3 regions of the Bradyrhizobium sp. WYCCWR15520 genome follow, and region 3 is predicted to be linked to each of the others. Evidence: riboswitches for the same ligand, from Rfam matches in the RefSeq annotation. Region 3 holds a riboswitch; each other region holds the start of a gene.
The links. Region 3 has a riboswitch for cobalamin ahead of AC0QUY_RS21420 (DUF1636 domain-containing protein). Riboswitches for the same ligand answer to the same signal wherever they lie in the genome.
Positions count from the first base shown of each region.

Region 1: another riboswitch for cobalamin. It lies ahead of AC0QUY_RS33375 (energy-coupling factor ABC transporter permease); the one in region 3 lies ahead of AC0QUY_RS21420 (DUF1636 domain-containing protein).
Region 2: another riboswitch for cobalamin. It lies ahead of AC0QUY_RS15545 (TonB-dependent receptor); the one in region 3 lies ahead of AC0QUY_RS21420 (DUF1636 domain-containing protein).

Region 1 is NZ_JBWBWM010000038.1:52,794-60,131, reverse strand. It holds gene AC0QUY_RS33400 (cobalt-precorrin-6A reductase) at 1-268, opposite strand, end outside; gene AC0QUY_RS33395 (bifunctional cobalt-precorrin-7 (C(5))-methyltransferase/cobalt-precorrin-6B (C(15))-methyltransferase) at 267-1,448, shown strand; gene AC0QUY_RS33390 (cobalamin biosynthesis protein) at 1,445-1,813, shown strand; gene cobM (precorrin-4 C(11)-methyltransferase) at 1,810-2,592, shown strand; gene AC0QUY_RS33380 (hypothetical protein) at 2,592-2,801, shown strand; cobalamin riboswitch at 3,026-3,243, shown strand; gene AC0QUY_RS33375 (energy-coupling factor ABC transporter permease) at 3,281-3,958, shown strand; gene cobF (precorrin-6A synthase (deacetylating)) at 4,010-4,759, shown strand; gene AC0QUY_RS33365 (hypothetical protein) at 6,512-7,338, shown strand, end outside.
Region 2 is NZ_JBWBWM010000012.1:103,874-111,211, reverse strand. It holds gene AC0QUY_RS15570 (hypothetical protein) at 1-1,218, shown strand, start outside; gene AC0QUY_RS15565 (hypothetical protein) at 1,335-1,490, opposite strand; gene AC0QUY_RS15560 (hypothetical protein) at 1,653-1,895, shown strand; gene AC0QUY_RS15555 (hypothetical protein) at 1,921-2,193, opposite strand; gene AC0QUY_RS15550 (DUF6925 family protein) at 2,402-2,782, opposite strand; gene AC0QUY_RS15545 (TonB-dependent receptor) at 2,853-5,129, opposite strand; cobalamin riboswitch at 5,242-5,441, opposite strand; gene AC0QUY_RS15540 (FecCD family ABC transporter permease) at 5,577-6,620, shown strand; gene AC0QUY_RS15535 (ABC transporter ATP-binding protein) at 6,617-7,338, shown strand, end outside.
Region 3 is NZ_JBWBWM010000018.1:82,202-89,539, reverse strand. It holds gene cobN (cobaltochelatase subunit CobN) at 1-1,179, opposite strand, end outside; gene cobW (cobalamin biosynthesis protein CobW) at 1,194-2,207, opposite strand; gene cobU (bifunctional adenosylcobinamide kinase/adenosylcobinamide-phosphate guanylyltransferase) at 2,228-2,746, opposite strand; gene AC0QUY_RS21420 (DUF1636 domain-containing protein) at 2,743-3,192, opposite strand; cobalamin riboswitch at 3,303-3,492, opposite strand; gene AC0QUY_RS21415 (cobyrinate a,c-diamide synthase) at 3,811-5,139, shown strand; gene bluB (5,6-dimethylbenzimidazole synthase) at 5,139-5,843, shown strand; gene AC0QUY_RS21405 (DEAD/DEAH box helicase) at 5,925-7,338, opposite strand, start outside.

The DNA of each region.
Region 1 (7,338 bases), on a different contig from region 3:
TCATCTCGCACGCTGCAACCGCATTACGGCTCATTTCGGCCGCGAAGGGATGGGTTGCATCGACAAGGTGCGTTATTTCCTCGCGCCGAATGAACTCGGCAAGGCCATTCACGCCGCCGAACCCTCCGATGCGGGTCGGCAGCGGCTGGTTCACGGGGGCGCGGGTGCGACCTCCATAGGAATAGATCGCATCACACCCCGCGCGCGCCACAGCGTCTGCGAGCAGATTGGCATCGCTTGTTCCGCCCAGAATGAGGGCGCACATCATGCATGATCCCTGGCTGACGATCATCGGCATTGGCGAAGATGGCCTTGCCGGCCTCTCGGATGCAAGCCGAAAGGCGCTTGCGGAAGCCGAGACGGTGTTTGGCGGCGAACGGCATCTCGCGCTGGCAGGGATTTCCGACCGCGGCCGTCCCTGGGCGGCGCCGTTCGAGACAGATTGCGTGCTGGCCTGCCGCGGTCGTCCGACGGTGGTGCTCGCCTCGGGCGATCCGTCCTGGTACGGCGTAGGAGCCAGTCTCGCGGAACGGCTCAGCAAGAGCGAATGGATTGCGCATCCCGCGCTCTCGACATTCTCGCTTGCCTCGGCGCGGCTCGGATGGCGGCTCGAATCTGTCGTCTGTCTTGGAATCCACGCGGCGCCATTCGAACGCCTGGTGCCGCATCTGACACATGGAGCGCGCATCATTTGTCTCGTGCGCGACGGCAAGGCGCCCGGCGATCTGGCCAAATGGTTGACGGCGCGCGGCTGGGGCAATTCACGGCTATGGACGCTCACCGCGCTCGGCGGTCCCCGCGAATCCGTGGCGCAATATCGGGCCGACAGCTACGCCGCAGATGGCGGCGCGGGGCCGGTGGCAGTTGCGCTGGAAACCAATGGACCGCACGGCGTTCCGCGCAGCTCCGGCCTTTCAGACGCGCTCTTCGTGCATGACGGCCAGATCACCAAGCGGCCGATGCGCGCGCTCGCGCTTTCGTCGCTGGCGCCGAGATCCGGCGACAGATTATGGGACATTGGCGCCGGTTCAGGTTCGATCTCGGTAGAATGGGCTCTCTGTGGTGGCACGGCGATCGCCATCGAAGCGCGGTCTAATCGCGTAGCGAATATCCGCGGCAACGCGGCAACCTTCGGTCTGACGCATCGGATCGCCATCGTCGAGGGAATAGCGCCTGATATCCTCTCACGCCTTGAGACACCGCAAGCCGTCTTCATCGGCGGAGGGCTCGACGCTAGGATGTTCGATGCGGTGTGGTCGCGCATTGAGCCGAGAGTAAGGGTGGTTGCGCATGCCGTCACGCTGGAGACCGAGGCGCTACTCTCGGACCTTCATCAACGCCACGGTGGCGAGTTGATGCGAATTGAGATTGCGCATGCGGGTCACCTCGGCCGCTATCGCTCCTGGGAGGCGATGCGGCCGGTCGTGCAATGGAGTGCAGTCAAGTGAAGGTCGCAGGTCTGGGGTTCAAGCGGGAGGTCACACTGGCTGCGCTGCGCGAAGCTCTCGCCGCCGCGGGCGGTCCTGAAGGTCTCGCGGCAGTTGCAACTGTCAGCGACAAGGCCGAAACCGCCGCGCTCAAATTGCTGGCGCGCGAACTCACCGTGCCGATCCGGCCTGTTTCGGCCGATGTCCTAGCCGGCATTGCCACGCCCACACAGTCAGAATCCATCAAGGCGAAGTTCGGTACGGGCTCCGTCGCCGAAGCCGCAGCGCTTGCGGTCGCCGGCCGTGGTGCGCGCCTCGTTTCGACGCGGGCTGTCTCGCAGGATCGGACGGCGACCGCAGCGATCGCGGTAGGAGACGCCGAATGACGGTGCACTTCATCGGTGCCGGACCGGGAGCAGCTGATCTGCTCACCTTGCGCGGTCGCGATCTGATTGCCGCCTGTGCGGTCTGCCTCTATGCCGGCTCTCTCGTACCCGAGGGCGTTCTTGCCCATTGCCCAAAGGATGCACGGATCGTGAACACCGCGCCGCTGTCGCTCGACGACATCATGTCGGAGATCGTCACCGCGCATCGTGAGGGCAAGGACGTCGCGCGGCTACATTCCGGGGATCTCTCGATCTGGTCGGCGATGGGCGAGCAATTGCGCCGCCTGCGCGCGCTTCAAATCTCCTATTCAATCACGCCGGGCGTGCCGGCCTTTTCCGCCGCCGCGGCCGCGATCGAGGCCGAGCTCACGCTACCGGATCTTGTGCAATCGGTCGTGCTGACGCGGATGCCGGGCAGGGCGAGCGCGATGCCGCAAGGCGAGAAACTCGCCACCTTTGCCGCGACCGGTGCGGTGCTCGCCATCCATCTCTCGATCCATCTGCTTTCCACGGTGATTGATGAGCTGACGCCGCACTACGGAGGAGACTGCCCGGTTGCAATAGTCTGGCGCGCAAGCTGGCCGGATCAGCGCATCGTCCGCGCCACGCTCGGTACCTTGGACTCTGCTGTAAGCACCGAGCTCGAGCGCACAGCCGTTATTCTGGTTGGCCGCACACTGGGTTCGGAAGATTTCGGAGAGAGCCGCCTGTATGCCGTCGACTATGACCGCCGCTATCGGCCGCTCGGGCCGACGCCTCGCTTTCCGGAAGGCTCGTGATGACGGCGAGCCTCGTCATCTCCGCGCCTGCATCCGGGGTCGGCAAGACGACGCTGACGCTGGCGCGCGCCTATCGCGATCGCGGGCTGAAGGTCCAGTGCTTCAAGAGCGAGCCCGATTATATCGATGCGCGGCAATTGCCGATCCGGAATCAACGACCCTATTTATATGGGGAAGCGACACATTCCCGGCGCTCGCGGCAAAACTGATCGAGCACGGTGGCTGCCGACACGCCGGCGCTATTTGCGAGTCTCTTGGCCACGCCGAGGAGCGGATTGTCCGCACCACGATTGCGAAGCTCGCAGAGCAGCTAGCGCAAACCGGCGCCGCAACGACGGCGCCGATCATTCTTTTCGGCACGCTGGCGGGAGAGACCCGATGATGACGCTGTCGCCCGATCTCGCGAGCCCCTTGACGTCTCCTCGTCGGAAGGAGCACACAGAGCAGGCATGGTGCTCGAAGCGGCGCAAAGCGCCAGAGCATAATTGGGAACGGGGAAGGGCGGACCTGAATGCGGCGCCCAAAGCCCGGCCGCCCCCGCGACTGTAAGCGGTGAGGGGCTCCGATCCGCCACTGGCCGTCAGGCCTGGGAAGGCCGGGGACCGGTTTCGAACCGCGAGCCAGGAGACCGGCCCTGCAGTTTTTAACGCTAACGCCGTCGGGTGTGACGGCAGAAGGGACTTAAGTCATGCATATCGAACCAGGTATCGTTACGGGCGCCAAGCTCGTGCTGAGTTGCGCAACCGGTGCCGTTGCCGCCGGCTGCGCCTTCAAGCCCGTGGTCGAAACCGTGCGCGCGCAGGGAATTGTTTCGCTGGCGGTGCGCACCGTCGCAACAACGGTCCTGGTCTTCTCGTTCTTCGAACTCCTGCCGCATTTCAGGGTCGGGGTCTCGGAGGTGCATTTCATTCTCGGCTCGACGCTGTTTCTCCTGTTCGGCGCAGCGCCAGCCGCGTTCGGGTTGGCGCTTGGTCTTCTGCTGCAGGGGCTGTTCTTCGTGCCGACCGACCTGCCGCAATATGGTATGAACGTGACGACGCTGCTGGTGCCCTTATTTGCGATCCAGGCGCTGGCCGGGCGGATCATTCCTCGCAACACCGCCTATGTTGACCTGCAATATCGGCAGGCACTTGCGCTTTCAACCGCCTATCAATCCGGCATCGTAGGGTGGGTCGCCTTCTGGGCGCTGTATGGTGCGGGCTTTGCGGCCGAGAACCTCGCCTCCATCGCGTCTTTCGCCGCTTCTTACGCGCTCGTCGTGGTCATTGAACCGCTGGCCGATCTGACCGTGTTGGCACTGGCGAAATCGCTGCGAGGTGTGACTGCCGATGGTCTTGTTACCTATCGGCTTCACAACGGCGCCTGAAGATGACGTGCGGGCGGTCGCAAGCCGCGGCCGCCCCCGTTTCATAACGTAATGCTGACACTCTCCCTGATAGGCATTGGCTGCGGCGATCCCGAGCAGCTCACGCTTGGGGCGATCCGCGCGATCAATGCAGCTGACTTGGTGCTGATTCCGCGCAAGGGCCCGGTGAAGTCCGATCTCGCCGACCTGCGCCGGCTGATTTGCGCGCAAGCCCTGACGAACAGCCGCACGCGCGTTGCTGAGTTCGACGTGCCCGTTCGCGATACTGCGCAGGAGAGCTACCGCAAGGGAGTGGAGGAATGGCACGACGCCGTCGCCGTGACCTGGTCCCGGGCAATTGCGGCGCATCTCGGTGATGACGGGCGCGTTGCCCTGCTGATCTGGGGCGATCCTTCGCTATACGACTCGAGCCTGCGGATCGCACAAAGGCTTGATCCGTTGCCGATAATCGAGGTCGTCCCGGGCATCACGTCGATCCAGGCGCTTTGCGCCGCACATTCACTGCCGCTGAACGACATTGGGGAGCCTTTTCTCGTCACCACCGGACGGCGGCTGCGCGAATGCGGTTGGCCATCCGGCGCCGACACGGTGGTCGTCATGCTCGATGGCGGCGCCGCGTTCCAGTGGCTCGATCCGAACGGACTACATATCTGGTGGGGCGCCTATCTCGGGATGCCCCCGCAAATCACCATGTCAGGTGCGCTCGCAGAAGTGGGGCCAATCATCGTCGCCGCCCGACAGGAAGCACGCGCCAAGCATGGCTGGATCATGGATAGCTACATCATCAAGCGCGTGTCGTAGCACTCGTGCGAAGGCTGCTGGCATTGCGGCGTCCCGCGGCAAGCGCCTTCGCACGGCTTCCAAATGCGCCCGATCGCTGAGATCGGCCGGAGCGCCCGAAGGGGAGATCGTTCCTTCGATAGTATTGACGACTACCGCATGCCGGACCAACCAAAGAAAGGCTTCCCATTTCCATCCCTATATCTCCGACGCTTATCAATGCGAGAAACATCTTTAACATTCGCCCGCGGAGGCTTTACCGCGAAGACTGATATCACGGCCGGAGAAGAATGCGTACTCAACACCTCACGGGCCGCCGACCTGCAACGAAGGCGCGTTGCCTCGCGTAAGGCGAGTTTCTCATGACCGTGCTCGTCCCTTCTCGTTAAAGCGACGGGGATGGCGCTTGCGCCGAAGGTAGCAACTCGTTGCGAGCGTGGCGGTCGTCTAACCAACCTGCGCAAGCCAATTTCCGAAAGAATTGCCGGGGCGTCGCCATAGCGGCGACCGAGAAAAAGAGGCCGCTTGTAATGAACAAGCGGCCCAAGTCTAGGGAGGAAACGCCCAAGGAGGGCTGCGATAGCGCATCGCGCTACCGTGGTGCGTATATGCGTTGGCGGAGCACAAAACGCAAGAGTTGACTTCCGGATCGGCATCAAAGCGCACCGCTCACGCCTCGGGGTGAAGCCGTTTGCAGTCACCTGCTATTAACTCAAAGCATCCGGCACTCGCGGAACAGCTCCGAAGCCTGCGTTATGGCGCGTGGCGAAACTGAGTCGCGCCGGCGGCTCAGAGTTCAACTACCAAAGGAGACGACAATTCCTGGACAAAAAGCGAGCGAAGAGCAGATCGTAAGCCGAAGGTTCGTACAAATTCGTGCGAGGCCCCTCAGGTGAGACTTGAATCGCACGTAGCGTCAGGTTGTACGCTTTCGAAGCAGTGTTTCCGACTCAGCGAATGCGGCCGCCGAGAGGGATCGGGCTTCTTTACTGTGGCGAGCGCGCGCTTAGAGATCTTACACTTGATCTCGGACCCCTGAAGTCAGAGGGTGATGCTATTCCCAAGACCATTCGCCAACTGCCACGGAGCTCCGGAAAGCTGGAAAATACCGCCAGAGCCCGGCAACGCCCATAACCCTGGCACCGCCGTACTGCGGGGCTTCTTTATCGCTGTTATGCGCACTTCAAGCAGTTCTGGCCCTAACTGGTTCAGGGCGAGTTCGACGTGCGCATCGAAACGGTTGCGAGATCGAGGGATGTTACGACCGTGGTGTCGTATTCGGCGTGTCCGGTTGCAGACGCGTATGCTCGAAAAGCGACGCGGAGGTGCAAATATTCGCTCGCCGCGAAGCGAAGCACATAGTTTTCACTCTTCAAGCAAGGCCCGCACGACGTGCTTGGTGGCATGTGCATTGCTGGGAAGGACCCACACGATCATGCCACTCTCCCAGTCGTAGGCGCAGGAGTTATATGAAACCTACTCAATTGATCCAAATCAGCACCGGAGACGCCGTACTGAGCCGTCGGGCTTCGCAACGCACGAAGGCGCATTGGCCGCGATATCCGCCTGTCCTCGACAAACTGTACTCATCCCGCGCGCCTCGCCGGCGCATCGCTAGGTGCGATCTGACCTGCGTCGAGTGACGGAGACGAATGCAGTTCGCTGATCGAAATGCGCTTCTCAGCAAGGAGCCAAAGAAGAAATTGATGTGACGACGGCCGCAGATGTCATCGCGGCTTCTCTACACACGAAAATTAGTGGGAGTCCGCAAGCATGAACGCGCCGAGCTATCGGACGCAGATATTTTCTCATCTGACCGATAGTATTGATCGCGGGCAGAGAACGCGCCCGCTTGGGCTTCTCAGCAATTTGGTCACCGATCAGCTCCCGCACTGCATTGCCGAGATCAAACGCAGTAAACGGCCAGATGAAGGGGTCAGGGATCTTGGACGCAGCATTAACGGGATGATTGCATCGGCCGACTATGAGGTGCAGCTGCTGAATCTGCCGCAGCCCGAGCTCGCGATCGCCAAGACAGACATCCACTATCTCGTCAACTGTGCTTATCAGATGTCAGCGTTTGCTGGTCTTCATCCCGTAGAAGCGGAGTTGACCATAGGAGAGGAGTTGAGCCGTCTTGCCCGATTAAGTTGTGATCGGAAGCCTAGCATTGAGGTCCTCTCGTATGAAGATATGATCCTTGCAAACCCGGTGCAGAGCGATCCACGCGTATATTGCCTCGGCGCGGCCGGGGTCGAAGAGCGAGATTTTTGCTTGGGTCACCAACTCATCGAGAGCGATCTACAGCTAGCAATCGATGCTCTACTTGAATTACGTGACACGGCTGACGCTGACGCTCGCCAATGTCTTGCGGTATGCTTAGAGCGTCTTGAGTCGGCAAATTATGTTCTGACGCGCTTTTTGGAGCACATGTCACCCGACCTATTTGGCCAGTTTCGTGTGTTTTATGGAAAAAACCCTTACAAGAATAGGCTTGGCCCGAGCGGCCGGTTCTCTGCGCGGATAGTGGCGGTCTCGGTGCTACTGTTCGGTGAAGATCTCTTCCAACAGAAGCCGCAATTCTATAGGGACGTATATCG
Region 2 (7,338 bases), on a different contig from region 3:
CTCGTCTCCGAAGGTTCCAGTACCTCGTCCCGGGAGGCGGTGACTATTCTGGGGCTGTCGGGCCATCACGTCGAGGTCTGCGATCCCTCGCCCTGGTGTCTTTCGCGGTTTTCTCGCTTCGTTCGGAAATTTCACCGCTGTCCCGGGCTGCGGAATGACCCGGCCGGTTATCTGGCCCTTATCGAACAGCTTCTGGCCGATGGAAAATTCGATGTTCTGCTGCCGACGCATGAGCAGGGATTTTTATTTGCGCGGGTCGCGCACCGCATCGCGGGCCGCGCCGGGATCGCGCTGCCGGATTTTGAGAACTATCGGCAAGCGCATAGCAAGGCCGGATTCAGCCGCGTGCTCGATCGGCTGGAGGTGCCGCAGCCGCTGACGCGGATCGTCACATCGGCTCAGGCTGTCCGTGACGCGATCCGCTTTCCGGCCGTCGTGAAAACTTCCGTCGGCACCGCGAGCCGCGGCATCTGGTTCGTGCACAGCGCGGACGATTTCGAAGGCGCGCTGCGCGATCTTGCGGCCAGCGATGCATTCACCAGCGAAGTGCTGATGCAAGACCTCATCGCAGGCACCACCGAGAAGGCGCAGTCGGTGTTCTGCCGCGGCCAACTGATCGGCTTTCATGCCTATCGGCAGGTGGCCGCGGGTATCGGCGGCGGCGAGGCCATCAAGCAGAGCGTGAGCCGGCCGGTGGTGCGGACCTATCTCGAGAAGATCGGACAGGCGCTCGACTGGCATGGCGCGCTATCCGTTGATTATCTCATGCGCAGCGATAACGATCCGCCCTTGCTGATCGATTGCAATCCACGGCTGGTCGAGCCGATGAATGCGTATCGATCCGGTGTCGATTTGGTCGGGCTCCTGCTTCGGATCTCGCTCGGCGAAACGCCGGAAGCATTGCCCGCAAGTAGCAACGGCGTGCTTACGCATCTGGCGATACAGGCGTTGCTCGGATGTGGGGCGCGCGGCGGCACGCGGCGCGACATTGTCAGGGAGTGCCGGTATCTCGTTGCGAGGAGAGGGCCTTATGCCGGCAGCAGCGAAGAACTCATGCCAGTGCAGTTAGACTGGCTCAGTGCCGTGCCGCTGGCGATGACGGCGGCATTGCTGCTGGCCTCGCCGAAGCTCGCGGTCAAACTTGCGCGGGGCGGGTTTAGTGCGCATATGCTTGATCTCCGAAGTATCCGGGCGATCGAGGGGGAGGAGCTTGACTAGACACAGCCCGTCATCGCCCGGCTTGACCGGTATTCCGCGGCGCCGACGTTGTACGGAAAGTCTCGGCGTACTGGATCGCCCGCCTTCGCAGGCGATGACACCTTGGTATGCTGCGCTCACAACGGCTCGTCGTCATTACCCGTGCGGTCGCGCTTCGGCGTTGCGATGTCGCCGTCCTCGTCATCCTCGTCCTCGGCCGGAATGCGTTCCGGCTTTTTCGGCTTGTCGTCCGCTTTTTTCGGAGGTTCGTTCTTCCTGCCCGTTCCGTCCATGTGATGCCTCCTGCCGGATCAATCGGCGTTTGCGCTGCGCGCCGACTCAGGGTAACGGCATGACCTCAATCTGCCGCGTTTGGCCGGCATCCTAGCGCCGATCAGACAATTCTTCCCGCCCTTTTTGCGGCTGCGGCCCGAAGGGCCTTACATGGAGCCAGTATGAAGAAGCCCCGCATTGCGCTGGATGAACCGCAGCCGCGCAAGACCATCCGTGCCGACAAGGCGCCAACCTCCGGTTACTCGCTGGTGGTCGATGGTCACTTCAAGTCGCATCACGATACGGTTGAGGCGGCGGAGGAAGCGGGTATGGCGTTGAAGAACCGCTTCCAGATGCTGCAGGTGCAGGTCTACGATGCCGAGAACAAGACGCGATCGCTGATCGATTGGCCGGGGCCGGCGTAACGCACCGGACTTTTGCGCGGCTCGCTCAGATTCGCCGTCCGCCGCTTTGCTGGTTCGCCAGCCAGTCGGAAAGGGCCGGGGCCTTCTCCGCCGGCTTCCGTGCCTTGGCGGCGCGCGCCTTCTTCGTCGCGGGCGCGCGCGGCGGCTCGGCAGCTTCGCGCGCCAGCCGCAATGCCCTCAACCTCGCCATGTTATCGAGCGTGGCTTTCGTGGCGGCTTCCCGCTCGGCCATCGCGGACTTGGCGGCCTCGGCCGCCTTTGCCGCCCGGTCGTCGCGGCCTTGATCGTCATTCGTCATTTCAAGTCTGTCTCAATCTACTATGTTGTTTTTGACCCCAGGCCCACCCGAATCTGTTTAGGAATCGGCGGCAGCTTCGACATTCTCTCCTGTCACGCCATTCGAGTTGCGACAGAAATCGTCGAGAGGTTTTGCGGCTTCATTTATCACGGGATCTGATCACAGAAAGCGTTATTTTTGGTCGAAATGATGTCGCTTTCTTTCCAAATCAATCATGCTCGTGCAGATCCGCATCTTCATTCTGCTCGTTCGGGCTGCCTGGATCGAAACTGGCAAGCCAAGTGTCCAGCGCCGTTGATGCATATCCTTGGGATTTCATCTGCCGCAAGGCGATGCGGATGCTGGTTCGACCGTGACGACCAGAGGCGACCGCCGAAGGCGGCTCGCCGGTAAGCACGGCATCGATCACACGCTGCTTGACCGCCAATGTTTCGGGATCGCCGCACACAGCCAGCATCGCCTGAAACGCGCGATGATGCGTGACGTCGAACGGCCGGGCCTCGCCCAGCCCATCGCGCGCCGGATGCGACTCATTGCAATCAGCGGAATGGACGCGGTTCGGGCATGAAAAGGTATTCTCCCCGGCAATATGCCCGAGGAGAATACCTTCTCGTCTGGTCAGGACAAGCCGGTCCGGCGGACCGGACCGGTGAATTCGCTCAGAACGTTGCGCCGGCCTTCACCATAAAGGTGCGGCCGGGGAGCGGGTAGGCCGAGAAGCGGCCGGGCGTAAACGAGCTGGCGATCGCGTAGTCATAGTAGAGTGCGTTGAACAGATTGTTCACGCCCACCGACCAGAAGAAGCGATCGTACTGTCCGCTAAGCTTCAGATCGGCGGTAGCACTGGCCGGAATGGGCCGCTGGGTGTTGGCTTGGTCGTTGTCCATGAAGCGCTCGCTCCAGGCACGTACGGTGGCGTCGAACACCAGGTAGTTCTGCCAGATATTCCAAGTCACGCCGCCCATGGCTGTATAGCGGGATACCAGCGGGACGTCGTCACCTGCGAACGGCCCCTCGCGAAAGACAGCGCGCGTATAGGCCATGCCGCCGCGGAGCGTCACCGTATCGCTGACACGCAGCGAGGCGCTGGTCTCGGAGCCGTAGCGGCGGGTCGGATCGAGGTTGACGTTGAAGAACAGCGCCGGGATGAAATGGATCTCGTTCTCGAGGTCCATGTTGTAGATGCTCGATTGCATCTGGAAGCCACCGCTCTTGATGCGGAATCCGCCCTCGATGTCATGCGAGGTCTGGGTCTTCAACTGGAAAGTCCCTGGAACGAAGAAGGGACCGCTGGAGACGCGCTCGTCGACGGTCGGGGTTCGGAATGCGCGCGCGGCGCGGCCGAATACCGAGAACACGCTGTTGAAGCGATGCTCGAGGCCAACATGCAGCGCGTACTGTGTTTCGTTGCTGTCCAATGGAGAGGCCGCGGGGCTGCAATTGAAGAACATGGCGCAACCGGGTGCATTGGGATCAAACCGATCCCGGGCACTCAGGCTGGTATTTTGAACCCTGGCGCCATAGGAGAAATCGGTCGTCGGCAATAGGCCGACCGTGTGCTGCCCGTAGCCGGCCAGCGTCTGCTGCGACAGGTCGTAGATGTGGGTCGGCGCAAGGCCCTTGAACGCTCCGCGGTCCTGATTGAATGTCGCGTCGTAATAATCGATGCCGGTCAGGATCTGCGAGGGAATTCCGAAGATCGAGTTCTTGATGCTCAATCGCGGCGTGATCGACCAGGTCAGCAAGGATGCGTCGTTGTAGGTGGAGGAGAAGCTCGGAAGTGGCGAGGCAAACGGTACGGCGCCGAAGAAACCACTTTGCGTGTCCTTCTTCCGAACGCCGCCGTCGACAATCAGGTCGACGCCATTCATGATTGTCTTGGTGAAGCCGGTGGTGGCGCTGGCGCCTTGCTGGTTGCCGTAATCGAACGGCGTATTGGTGCCCCTACGATCAGTGACGAGTTGATCTAGTCCGATGGAGGGATCGACGGTGCGGCCGCCCGGGAAACCGAGCTTCTGGTCGTCGCCGGTTACCGTAAGGAAGGCCTTGAGGTCCGGTGTGGAATAATTGAGATTGCCGACCCCGTTGCGCTGGTCGAGGGCATTGTTGACCCGGTAACCGTCAGACTTGATGGCGTTGCCATAGAAGGACGTCGACCAAGGTCCGTAGTTGGTCGCGGCCGAAATATTCGCAAGCCGCTGATTGAAGGAGCCGACGCCGGCCTCGGCGCGCATGGCAAAGGGAGGGCCGCCGACGCCGTCCTTCAGGACGATGTTGACGACGCCGCCGACCGCGTTGTCGCCGTAGAGCACCGCGCCGCTGTTGCCGCGGGTGATTTCAATGCGCTCAATCGAATTGAGCGGAATGGTCGAAAAATCGACGCCGGCCATGTCGATGTCGTTGAGCCTTCGGCCGTTGATGAGCACCAGCGTATTTGAGGTCGCGAAAGCGCCGAATCCGCGGAGGTCGACGCTGGTCTTGGCGCCGTTGACGCCGCCATACAGGCTCGTCAGTTGCACGCCGGGCGTTTGCGCGATGATTTCCTGCAACGTTTGTGCGGGCGAATGCGCGATCTCTTCGGCGGTAATAACGGTCGACGCCGTGCCGACAATGCCTGAAAACTGCCGGCCGCCGCTGCCGCCCGCGCCTTGCGAAGCACTTTGCGATGAGGCGCCCGAACCGGTCCCGGCTGCGGGCCGTGTGCCGGTCGGGGGCGCTGCCGCCGGCACGACGCGGCGCGAGGTCGATCCTTCATCGTAGGTCGGTTTGGCGCGGGTCCGATTCAGGTCCGTGGGCGAGGTTATCTCGATCGGCGGCAATTGCTCAGGCGGCGTCTGCGCCGCTGCGCCGGAAATGCCGAGCGATACGATCGGTATGAGGAAGCTGGAAGCAAGCCAGACGCGGCGGCGCGTAGCGGCTCTGTTGGTGGAAGACATGGTTCAGACCTCGGTATGACGTCAGTGGCACGTCACAGCGAACCAAGTCTCACCGTATGCTAACCGAGCTTAGGTGAAGCTAATGCCTGTACTCCCCGACCGACATCTTCGCGTGTGACCACGGCTGACGGCAGGTCTCCTGGCTCGCGGGTCGTTACCCCATCGTCGCCTTCCCAGGACCGAGATGCCCAGTGGCGTGTGACGAAGGATTCGCCGCTTACAGTTGCGGGGGCAGCCGCGGAATTGGGGAATTTCCCCGCACCGCATTCCCTTTTGATCCCCAAAACGGGAACCGTCGGGAACTATGGTAGAAGTTCGTCAAAGTCCGAGTCAATCCGCCCCGGCGCGCCGAGCAATGCCTACTGGACGAGTGCGCTATTTTTGCCGCATGAGCACGCGTGCCCGACCGTCTGTACCGGAGCGGGCAAAACTGCTTTAGGACGATCGATGAGTGTTGAGGCCGTAACCCTGACCAACGAGATTGCCACGCGCCGGCGGATCGGCGCGGTGGCGGCGCTTTCCGTCCTCGTTGTGTTCCTGATGCTGATCTCGCTTGGGATCGGGCCGGTGCGGCTGTCGCCGCTTTCAGTGGTGCAAGCGTTGTTGGGCGCCGGCAGCGACGTATCGCAGGTGATCGTGCGGGAGATACGCCTGCCGCGCACGCTGCTGGCGCTCGCGATCGGCGCTATTCTTGGCCTGTCGGGCGCTTCGCTGCAGGGCTTGCTCCGCAATCCACTGGCCTCGCCTTCGTTGTTCGGCGCGCCGCAATCGGCCGCCTTCGGCGCCGTGCTGGTGATTGCGCTGGGGCTGGCCGATGTGCGCTCCTACGCGCTGCCGGTTGCGGCGATCGCTGCGGCCTTCGGTTCGGTGTTTGTGCTGCTCACCATCGCCGGCCGCAATGCCGGGCTGCTGATCCTCATCCTCTCGGGGCTCGCGATTTCCAGCTTTGCGGGTGCTGCCACCGCGCTGGTGATGAACCTCTCCAGCAATCCCTTCGTGGTGCTGGAGATCGCGTTCTGGCTATTGGGCTCGTTGGAGGACCGCAGCTTCCAGCATGTGATGCTGGCGTTTCCCTTCATCATTGCCGGCGCGATCATGCTGTTCAGCCAGCGCCATGCCTTTCGCGCGCTCAGTCTCGGCGAGGAAACCGCGCAAAGCCTCGGCGTCGATGTCGGCCGCCTCCGGCTGTTCGTGATTTCGGGCGTCGCACTGGGCGTCGGCGGTGCGGTCGCGGTTACCGGCACCATCGGTTTCATCGGCCTGGTCGCGCCGCATCTGATGCGGCCCGTGATCGGTCACGATCCGGGGCGGCTGTTGATCCCGAGCGCGCTTGCCGGCTCGGCGCTGCTGCTCGCGGCCGATATCGCGGTGCGCATCATTCCCTCGACCTCGGATATCAAGGTCGGCGTGCTGACCTCGATTATCGGCGTACCGTTCTTTCTCTATCTGATCATGCGCGAACGCCGCGCGCTCAGCGGAGGCGTTGCATGAGCGAGACAGCATTGCTGAGCGCAAGGGGGTTAGGCGTGCGGCTCGCCGGCCGCGTCGTGCTGACTGACGTTTCGTTCGCGCTTGACGCGGGACATCTGGTTGCCCTGGTCGGGCCGAACGGCGCCGGCAAGACCACGCTGTTGCGGTCGTTGGCCGGGCTGATCCCGTCCGAAGGCGAGATCGCGATCGGCGGTCAAACACTGGCCACGCTTCCGCTGCGCGAGCGCGCAAAACGCTTTGGCTACCTGCCGCAGGGGCATGTCGTGCACTGGCCGCTGCCGGCGCGCGATATCGTAGCACTCGGTCGCTATCCGCATGGCGCGACCGATCCGGCACGGCTGTCGCCGAAGGACGCGGAAGCCGTGCTGCGTGCGATGCAGGCGGTCGACGTGCTCGAATTCAGTGATCGCCGCGTCACCGAACTCTCGGGCGGCGAGCGCAGCCGCGTCGCGCTGGCCCGCGCGCTGGCCGTGGAGGCGCCGGTCATCCTGGCCGACGAGCCGACCGCCTCGCTCGACCCTCGGCACCAGATCGACGTGATGCAGAATTTGCGCGCGACCGCCGACAAGGGCGTGCTGGTCATCGTGGTGACGCACGATCTTGGGCTCGCCGCGCGATTTGCCGACCATGTGCTGGTGCTGCGCGAAGGCCGGCTGGTGTCGCAGGGCGCCCCGGCAGAGGCGCTGTCCGAACAGGTGATGGCGGATGTGTTCCGGAT
Region 3 (7,338 bases):
GATCAGGCTTTGCGGCGTATCCAGGCCGACGCCGTTGGCCAGCCGGCCATCGCGGTTAGGATAGTTGGCAAGGATCAGCGCTACCCGGCGCTCGGCCGCCGCTTCACGGCGCAGCCGCACCCAGGCCAACGCCAGATCGGCTGTTGCATCGACCCGATCCCCGAGCGGGCGAAACGCTGTTGGCGTAAATTCGCCTACGCTGTCAACGCGTTCCTTGAAAGCGATGACGTTCGCGAAGATGCGGCCATCGACTTCGGGCAACACGACATTCATGGCGAGATCCCGTGGCGACAGGCCCCGCGTCGAAGCTTCCCACCCGGCCCGGGATATACCGGCCTGCGCCACCTGCAGGATCGGGCAACCTGATGCAGCCAGCACGCCGGCATCGTCGTTCGCGGTCGCCGTCGCAAACGCCGTCGCGTTGATGATGATGTCAGGCGGATAGGCGGCCAGCGCCGTCTGCAAGAACGCTCCTGACCGTCCGTCTTTCAGGCTGGTCACGAACAGGCAGACCGAATTGAGCCCGCGCGCATTGAGCGACTGGCGCAACATATCGATGCCGGCGGTATCGCCACCCGCCACTAGCGCGCGATAGAACATGACGATTGCATTGGGGCGATCGGAACTTGGCGGTTCAAAGCACCAGAACCCCGCTGGAGGCATCGGCCGCGCCTGCGGCGGCGCTTCACCTCTACCGATCAGGTGCGCGGCAAAGCGAAGCGCGAGTTGGGCATTTTCGACGCCGCCTTCGGTGCAATAACGCCATAGCGCGTACGCGCTGTCGCGATCAAGTGTCCCGCGTGCGGCCAGCGACGCGTTCCAATCCATCTCGCCGGGAATACAAGCGAACAGCGAACCTCGACGCAATGCGTCGCTCCGCAGGCTTTCAACGCCGTGCGGCCAGTAGCTTTCGCCCCCCAGCATGCGCAGCACAACGATTTTTGCCTCGCTCAGCGTACGCTCGACAAAGGCATCCACCGACGCAGGATGACCCAACGCCAACAGATTGGTCAGCCGCACCGTGGGAAACCCGTCCGGCATCCCTGCATAAGCGATGCCAAATGCGGCGAGATCGCTGTCCGCTGCAGACAGCACGACGATGTCGGCGGTCTCCTGTCCGAGATCGCGCGCGACATCGCCATCGTCGATGCCGCCTGAGGTGTCGAGCTTGAGGTGCATCTGGCTCTCGCGGACTACTCCACCAACGCCCGTCGCACGGCGGTCCCGTCAAATCCCTTTAGCCCGATCACGACGAGATGCTCGGCCTGCTTCGCGTCCGGCCGGCCGAACACCAGATCGACGCGGCTCCCGACAGCCTGCACCACCACGGGCGCGACCTTGTCCGAAACCCGCGCATGGCCCTTGACGCGCAACACGCCTTCGAGACCGAGCGCGTCGCTGATCCGAGCACGCATCTCGTCGACGCTGAGCGCGATCGACGGCTTGACGACGATGCTGTCGAAATCGTCGTGATCATGTTCTTCTTCCTCGCCGTGATGGCCGGCGCGGGCAGCCACGTCTTTCTCGGCCTCGGCGTTCATTCCGATCAACACCGCGGGCGCCAATGTGCCCATCGAACGCACGACATTGACTCCTGGGCGGAGCGTAGCCTTCAACCGTGCTTCAATATCGGTAAGCGCCATGGGCGATAGCAGGTCGCTCTTCGAGAGCACGACCAGGTCGGCACAGGCCAATTGATCTTCAAACACCTCTTCGATCGGGTCGTCATGGTCGATGGATTCGTCTGCGGCACGCTGGTCTGCGACCGCGTCCTCATCGAGCGTAACCCGACCTTCCGACAGCGCCAGCGCATCGACGACTGTAACGACACCGTCAACCGTGGCACGCGTTTTCACCGCCGGCCATGCGAACGCCTTCAGCAAGGGTTGCGGCAACGCCAACCCTGAAGTCTCGATGACAATGGCATCGAGCGGCTTGTCGCGCCCCAACAGCAGCTCCATTGTCGGAATGAAGTCATCCGCCACAGTGCAGCAGATGCAGCCATTGGTAAGTTCGATGACGTCTCCCGGCGCGCAGGCGTTCGCTGCGCATTCTTCCACGAGGCCGCCGTCGAAGCCAGCGTCGCCGAATTCATTGACGACGACGGCGATGCGACGTCCGTCGGCCTGGGTCAGCAGCGAGCGCAGCAAGGTGGTCTTGCCCGCGCCAAGAAACCCAGTCAGCACGGTAACCGGAACACGCGACATATTTCATTCTCCTTGAGACACTAGCGCTTGAGCCAGAGCGGAAGTCCGGCTGCCATGAACACAACTTGCGGAACGGCGGCGGCGACCACCTGGTTCAGTCGCCCCTGCGCATCACGAAACGCCCGGCCGAGCGGCGTTTCCGGCACCAGCCCAAGACCGACCTCGTTCGAGACAAAAACGACAGGATGCCCTGCGACACCGAGAAATTGCGTCAAACGCTGAGCTTCGACGTCTGGATCGCGCCCAGCGAACATCAGATTTGACAGCCACAAGGTGAGACAATCCACCAGCGCGACGCGATTGCGGCTGGCTTCGCGCGTCAATGCGTCGACCAGCGCTAGCGGCTCTTCAATGGTGATCCAGCCCTCGCCACGGCGGGCGCGGTGCAACGCAATCCGGCTCTTCATCTCCTCGTCGCCGGCGGTAGCCGTCGCGACATAGACCTTCGCCAGCGCGCTGGCGCCTGCAAGCGATTCTGCAAACGCTGATTTGCCGGAGCGGGCGCCACCCAGCACCAAAGTGGTAGCCAGATCCGTCATTTCGGTGCGCGTCCGTCATCCGGTGACCAACGGATGGGAGGCACCCGTGCCACCATGCCCTTTCGCAGCACCTCGGCACGTTCCCGCCAGGGGACCAGACCGAAATCGGATTTTTGGTAGGATTGCACGAATGATACCAGCGCCGCAGCGCCGCTTTCGGTCTGCAGATCGCCAAACAGGAATGTATATCCGTCGGGACTCGTGACCGCGACCGTCGCTGGGCGCTTGCAAACGCTAAGGCATTGCACCGGGCGGACGGCAATGTTGGCGTCCTTCCCGATCGCAGCCTGCACAGCCGCGTACATCTCCGGGCCGACCACAGCAGCGCCGTCCGCCGCCTTGCAGGTGATGCAAACACTCACGACGACGGGCCTGTCAGGCAGGTTGGCCTGCGGCTGTTCGATCAAGGCTTGACCGGCGGGCTCAGTAGCGCTGTCGCGATCCATCAGTTGCTCGTATCATGGCCTTGTGGCCGCGAGCTTTGTTGGGTCGCGCTCGACGGCAAACGGCACCATCGGGCTCGCTCCCGTCCGGTGCACCCCGCCCAGACGCCTCCAAAGCACAGTTCGTGATGGCAGGTCTCCTGGCTCGCGAGTCACTGCCCGTAGCCGCCTTCCCGGGATTTCCCAGTGGCACCGGCGCGGGCTCGTCGCTTACAGTTGCGGGGGCAGCGCCGGCGTTGACGTTTGTCGCACCGGCTTCCCTTTTCACCTTCCTAGGGAAGGACCATCGCCGATGACGCTAACCGCCGAAGATGCCCCGGTCAACGGCGGTTGACCCATCAGCGGAGTTGCGTCAGTTACCGCATTGACAAGAAAGAACCTGATACCCAACGCAGCCGCCGAACCTTTCTAAAGTATAATCAAATACTTGCGGATGTGATTCACGCGCGGATCGACCGCAAGGCGAAACCGCTGCGATCGTTTGGGCCAAACCTAAGTTGATCAACAGATGGCGAGAGATCGATTCGAGGAAATTGGATCTGTGACCTTAGTGCAGGCAGATTCGTCCGTCGCAGGCAGCGTCGCGCAGGTGATTTTTGCGCTCGGTAATCGGCGCGCAGAATGATTGCTGCCCCTCCCCCGCGCGGTCTCATGATAGCTGCTCCCCGATCTGGCAGCGGCAAAACTACTTTGACGATCGGACTTCTCCGTGCTTACCGAAGAAGTGGAATTCGCGTGGCCGGCGCAAAATGTGGACCGGACTATATCGATGCGGCGTTTCATGGTGCCGCTTCCGGCCGGCCTGGCGTCAATCTCGATAGCTGGGCAATGAAACCTGGCCTGATCGCACAGCTTGCAGCCGAAGCTGCGAAGGACAGCGATCTGCTGATCTGCGAAGCGTCCATGGGTTTGTTCGACGGCGTTCCTGTTCAACCCGGTCGCAGCGGTTCATCTGCGGACGTGGCATCTGCGCTCGGCCTTCCCATTGTGCTGGTGCTCGATGTCAGCGCGCAATCGCAATCCGCGGGCGCAATCGTAAAGGGGTTTATGACCTTCGATGAACGGGTGAAAATTGCTGGCATCGTTCTGAACCGCGTCGCCAGCGAAAGGCATCTTCGCCTGGTAAGTGATGGAATTACCAAACTTGCAATCCCCATCCTGGGCAGCTTGCCAAAATCCGACGGCATCGCTCTGCCGGAGCGCCATTTGGGATTGGTACAGGCCGGTGAAACCCCGGAACTGGAAAACAAACTGGACGCAATGGCCGAGTTCGTGGCTCAACACGTGCAGATGGATGAGCTCTTCGGATGCGCGGAAGCGTTTCTTCCCTCGCAGACCGGCTCGTACGCGCCAGCACTGCAGCCACCGGGACAGCGCATCGCGATCGCTCACGACGAGGCGTTTTCATTTACATATCGTCATATCCTGGATGGCTGGCGCAACAGCGGCGCGGAAATACAAACATTCTCTCCGCTTGCTGACGAGCCTCCGCCAGCCGACTGCGATATTTGCTGGCTGCCAGGGGGATATCCGGAGCTTCACGCCGCGCAAATTGCCTCAGCGAGCAATTTTCTTGAGGGGCTGCGACATTTCGCGGCCATCAAGCCCGTTCACGGCGAATGCGGCGGCTACATGATCCTGGGTGAGACCCTGACCGACGCGGCGGGAAAGACCTATCCGATGGCTGGACTTCTCGGCGTTCAAACGAGCCTTTCCAAACCGAAAATGCGTCTCGGCTACAGGGAAGCGCGCCTTGCAGCCTCTGGGTGCCTCGGTCCCCTGGGAAAGAAGCTGAAGGGACACGAATTCCATTATGCTGACGTCACTGCTCATGGCTCGGACGAGCCGTTCGCCTTTGTCACCGATGCTTACGGCAGCGAATTCGCGCCCACGGGAAGCCGCCGTGGCCGGGTGACCGGCAGCTTCTTTCACATCATTGCGGAATCCTGATGCCCGACCCTGACCAGCAAAGCACAGCAAGCCGCGAGCCACTCGCCGGTTCAATCCTTCCGACGTCGATTCCGCCGGTTTTCGATGAACTATTTCGGGCCCAATTTGCGCAGCTTGTCGCGTGGCGTCGTGACGTGAGGCGCTTCCGCGGCGACACGGTCAAGGCCGAGACGATCGATGCCTTGCTGGATCTCGCGCAACTTGCTCCTTCCGTCGGCAACAGCCAACCCTGGAGATGGGTGAACGTCGAAAGCAAAGACGCAAGAGACAGAATCCGAGAGGACTTCGCGCGTTGCAACGCGGAGGCACTTGCTTCTTATGAAGCGGACCGCGCAATCGCTTACGCACGGCTTAAACTGGAAGGGCTGCAGGTTGCGCCCGTGCAGTTTGCCGTGTTTTGCGATCAAAGCACGGATCAAGGAGCTAATCTCGGGCGCCGCACCATCCCGCTGACGCTCGAATACTCGGTCGTCGCCATGCTCGCGACGTTCTGGCTTGCGGCCCGGTCTGTTGGGCTTGGAGTAGGCTGGGTTTCAATCCTTGACCCGGCGAATATTGCAAAAGTCCTGCAAGTTCCCGAGGACTGGAAACTCATCGCCTACCTGTGTGTCGGGTGGCCGCAAGAAGAACACACCGATCCAGAACTCGTCAGGCATGGCTGGCAGAATCGCACAGCTGCGGGACGGGCTGTCATTACGCGATGAAAGCGGAAATAACGACCGCAGCGACCTTCAATTTACACCGTTGGCACCGCGTTGTCATCGAAGTTTCCCAACGGATGTCGATCACTCGTCGAGAACGTCGAGGAAGCCTTCCACCTTTCGAAGCGGTCCCTCGCGATCTTTGCTGATGTAGACGACCCGATCACCGTCGCGTTGCAGGGATCTCGCCCTTGATTTGCCAAGTCTTCCCGGCAAGAACGTCGCGGCTACGGCATCCGCTCCGACATCGAGCCTTACGATTCCTCTTCGCCTGCAGTCGATCCTGAGCCTTGCTGCGGCAAAGAAATCGTGTGCCGCCGGTGGCAATTTGCCGAAACGACGGGAAGTCTCCTCCTCGAGGTCGTCCAACTCGTCTTCGCTTGGGCACCGCGCGGCACGGGCGTAGATTTCCAGCCGAACCGCCTCAGATTGCACGTAGCCTGCCGGCAACATGTCCGGGATCGGCAGGTTGAGATCGGGCACCCACAGGTCGGCTGCCCTGTCGTCTGCTTTCTCCGAGGCCAATTTCAGAAGGTGGCTATAGAGCACCGGTCCGAACACCTGGACATGGCCCGACTGCCGCTCGGAAAGCAGGTCCCCTGCCCCCCTGAGGTCCAGATCCCGCGCGCTGATGGCAAAACCCGCACCTGGTCTGTTGAACTCCTCCAAAACAGCCAATCGCTTCTCGGATCGTTCCGAGTCCGAATCGCTCAGCAAATACGCAAACGCGCGTATTCCGCCGCGTCCCACCCTTCCTCGGAGTTGATGGAGTTGTGCAAGACCGAATCTTTCGGGCCAACAGACCACGATCGTGTTTGCCCGCGGAATATCGAGACCGCTCTCGACGATGTTGGTCGCCAGCAGAACGTCCGCCGTGCCTTCGACGAAACTCATCATTCGGTCGTCTATCTCGTCGGCGGGCAACTTGCCGTGAAGACAGACGATGCGGAGATCCGGGGCCATCGACTGAACTCGCGCCAGCATCGGATCGAGATCCTGAATGCGCGGACAGATCAAGAAGCTTTGTCCATGGCGTCTTTGTTCGCGCAGCAATGCCGCGGCGATGGCCGCGTCCGAAAGCGGGGCGACCTTGGTAACGACCGGAAGTCGATGTACGGGCGGAGAGGCAATGACGCTGAGATCCCTGAAGCCGGCGAGACCTGCCGCGAGGGTCCGCGGGATCGGCGTGGCGCTCATCCAAAGGGCATGAATACTCTTGGCCAACCCGGAAAGTTTCGCCTTCTCTGCCGCTCCAAAATGCTGTTCCTCGTCGATGATGACCAGGCCGAGGTCGGCGAACTTCACGTCCTTCGAGGCGAGAGCCTGCGTTCCAACGACGACCTTCAATCTTCCGCTCTTCAGTCCCTCCTTCACCTCTCTTGTCTGCGCGCCGGAATCAGTCCGCGACAAGCTTCCCACTTCGATACCGAACGGAACGAAACGTTTGCGGAAAGTCGCGACATGCTGTCTTGCCAGGACCGTGGTCGGTACCGCGATC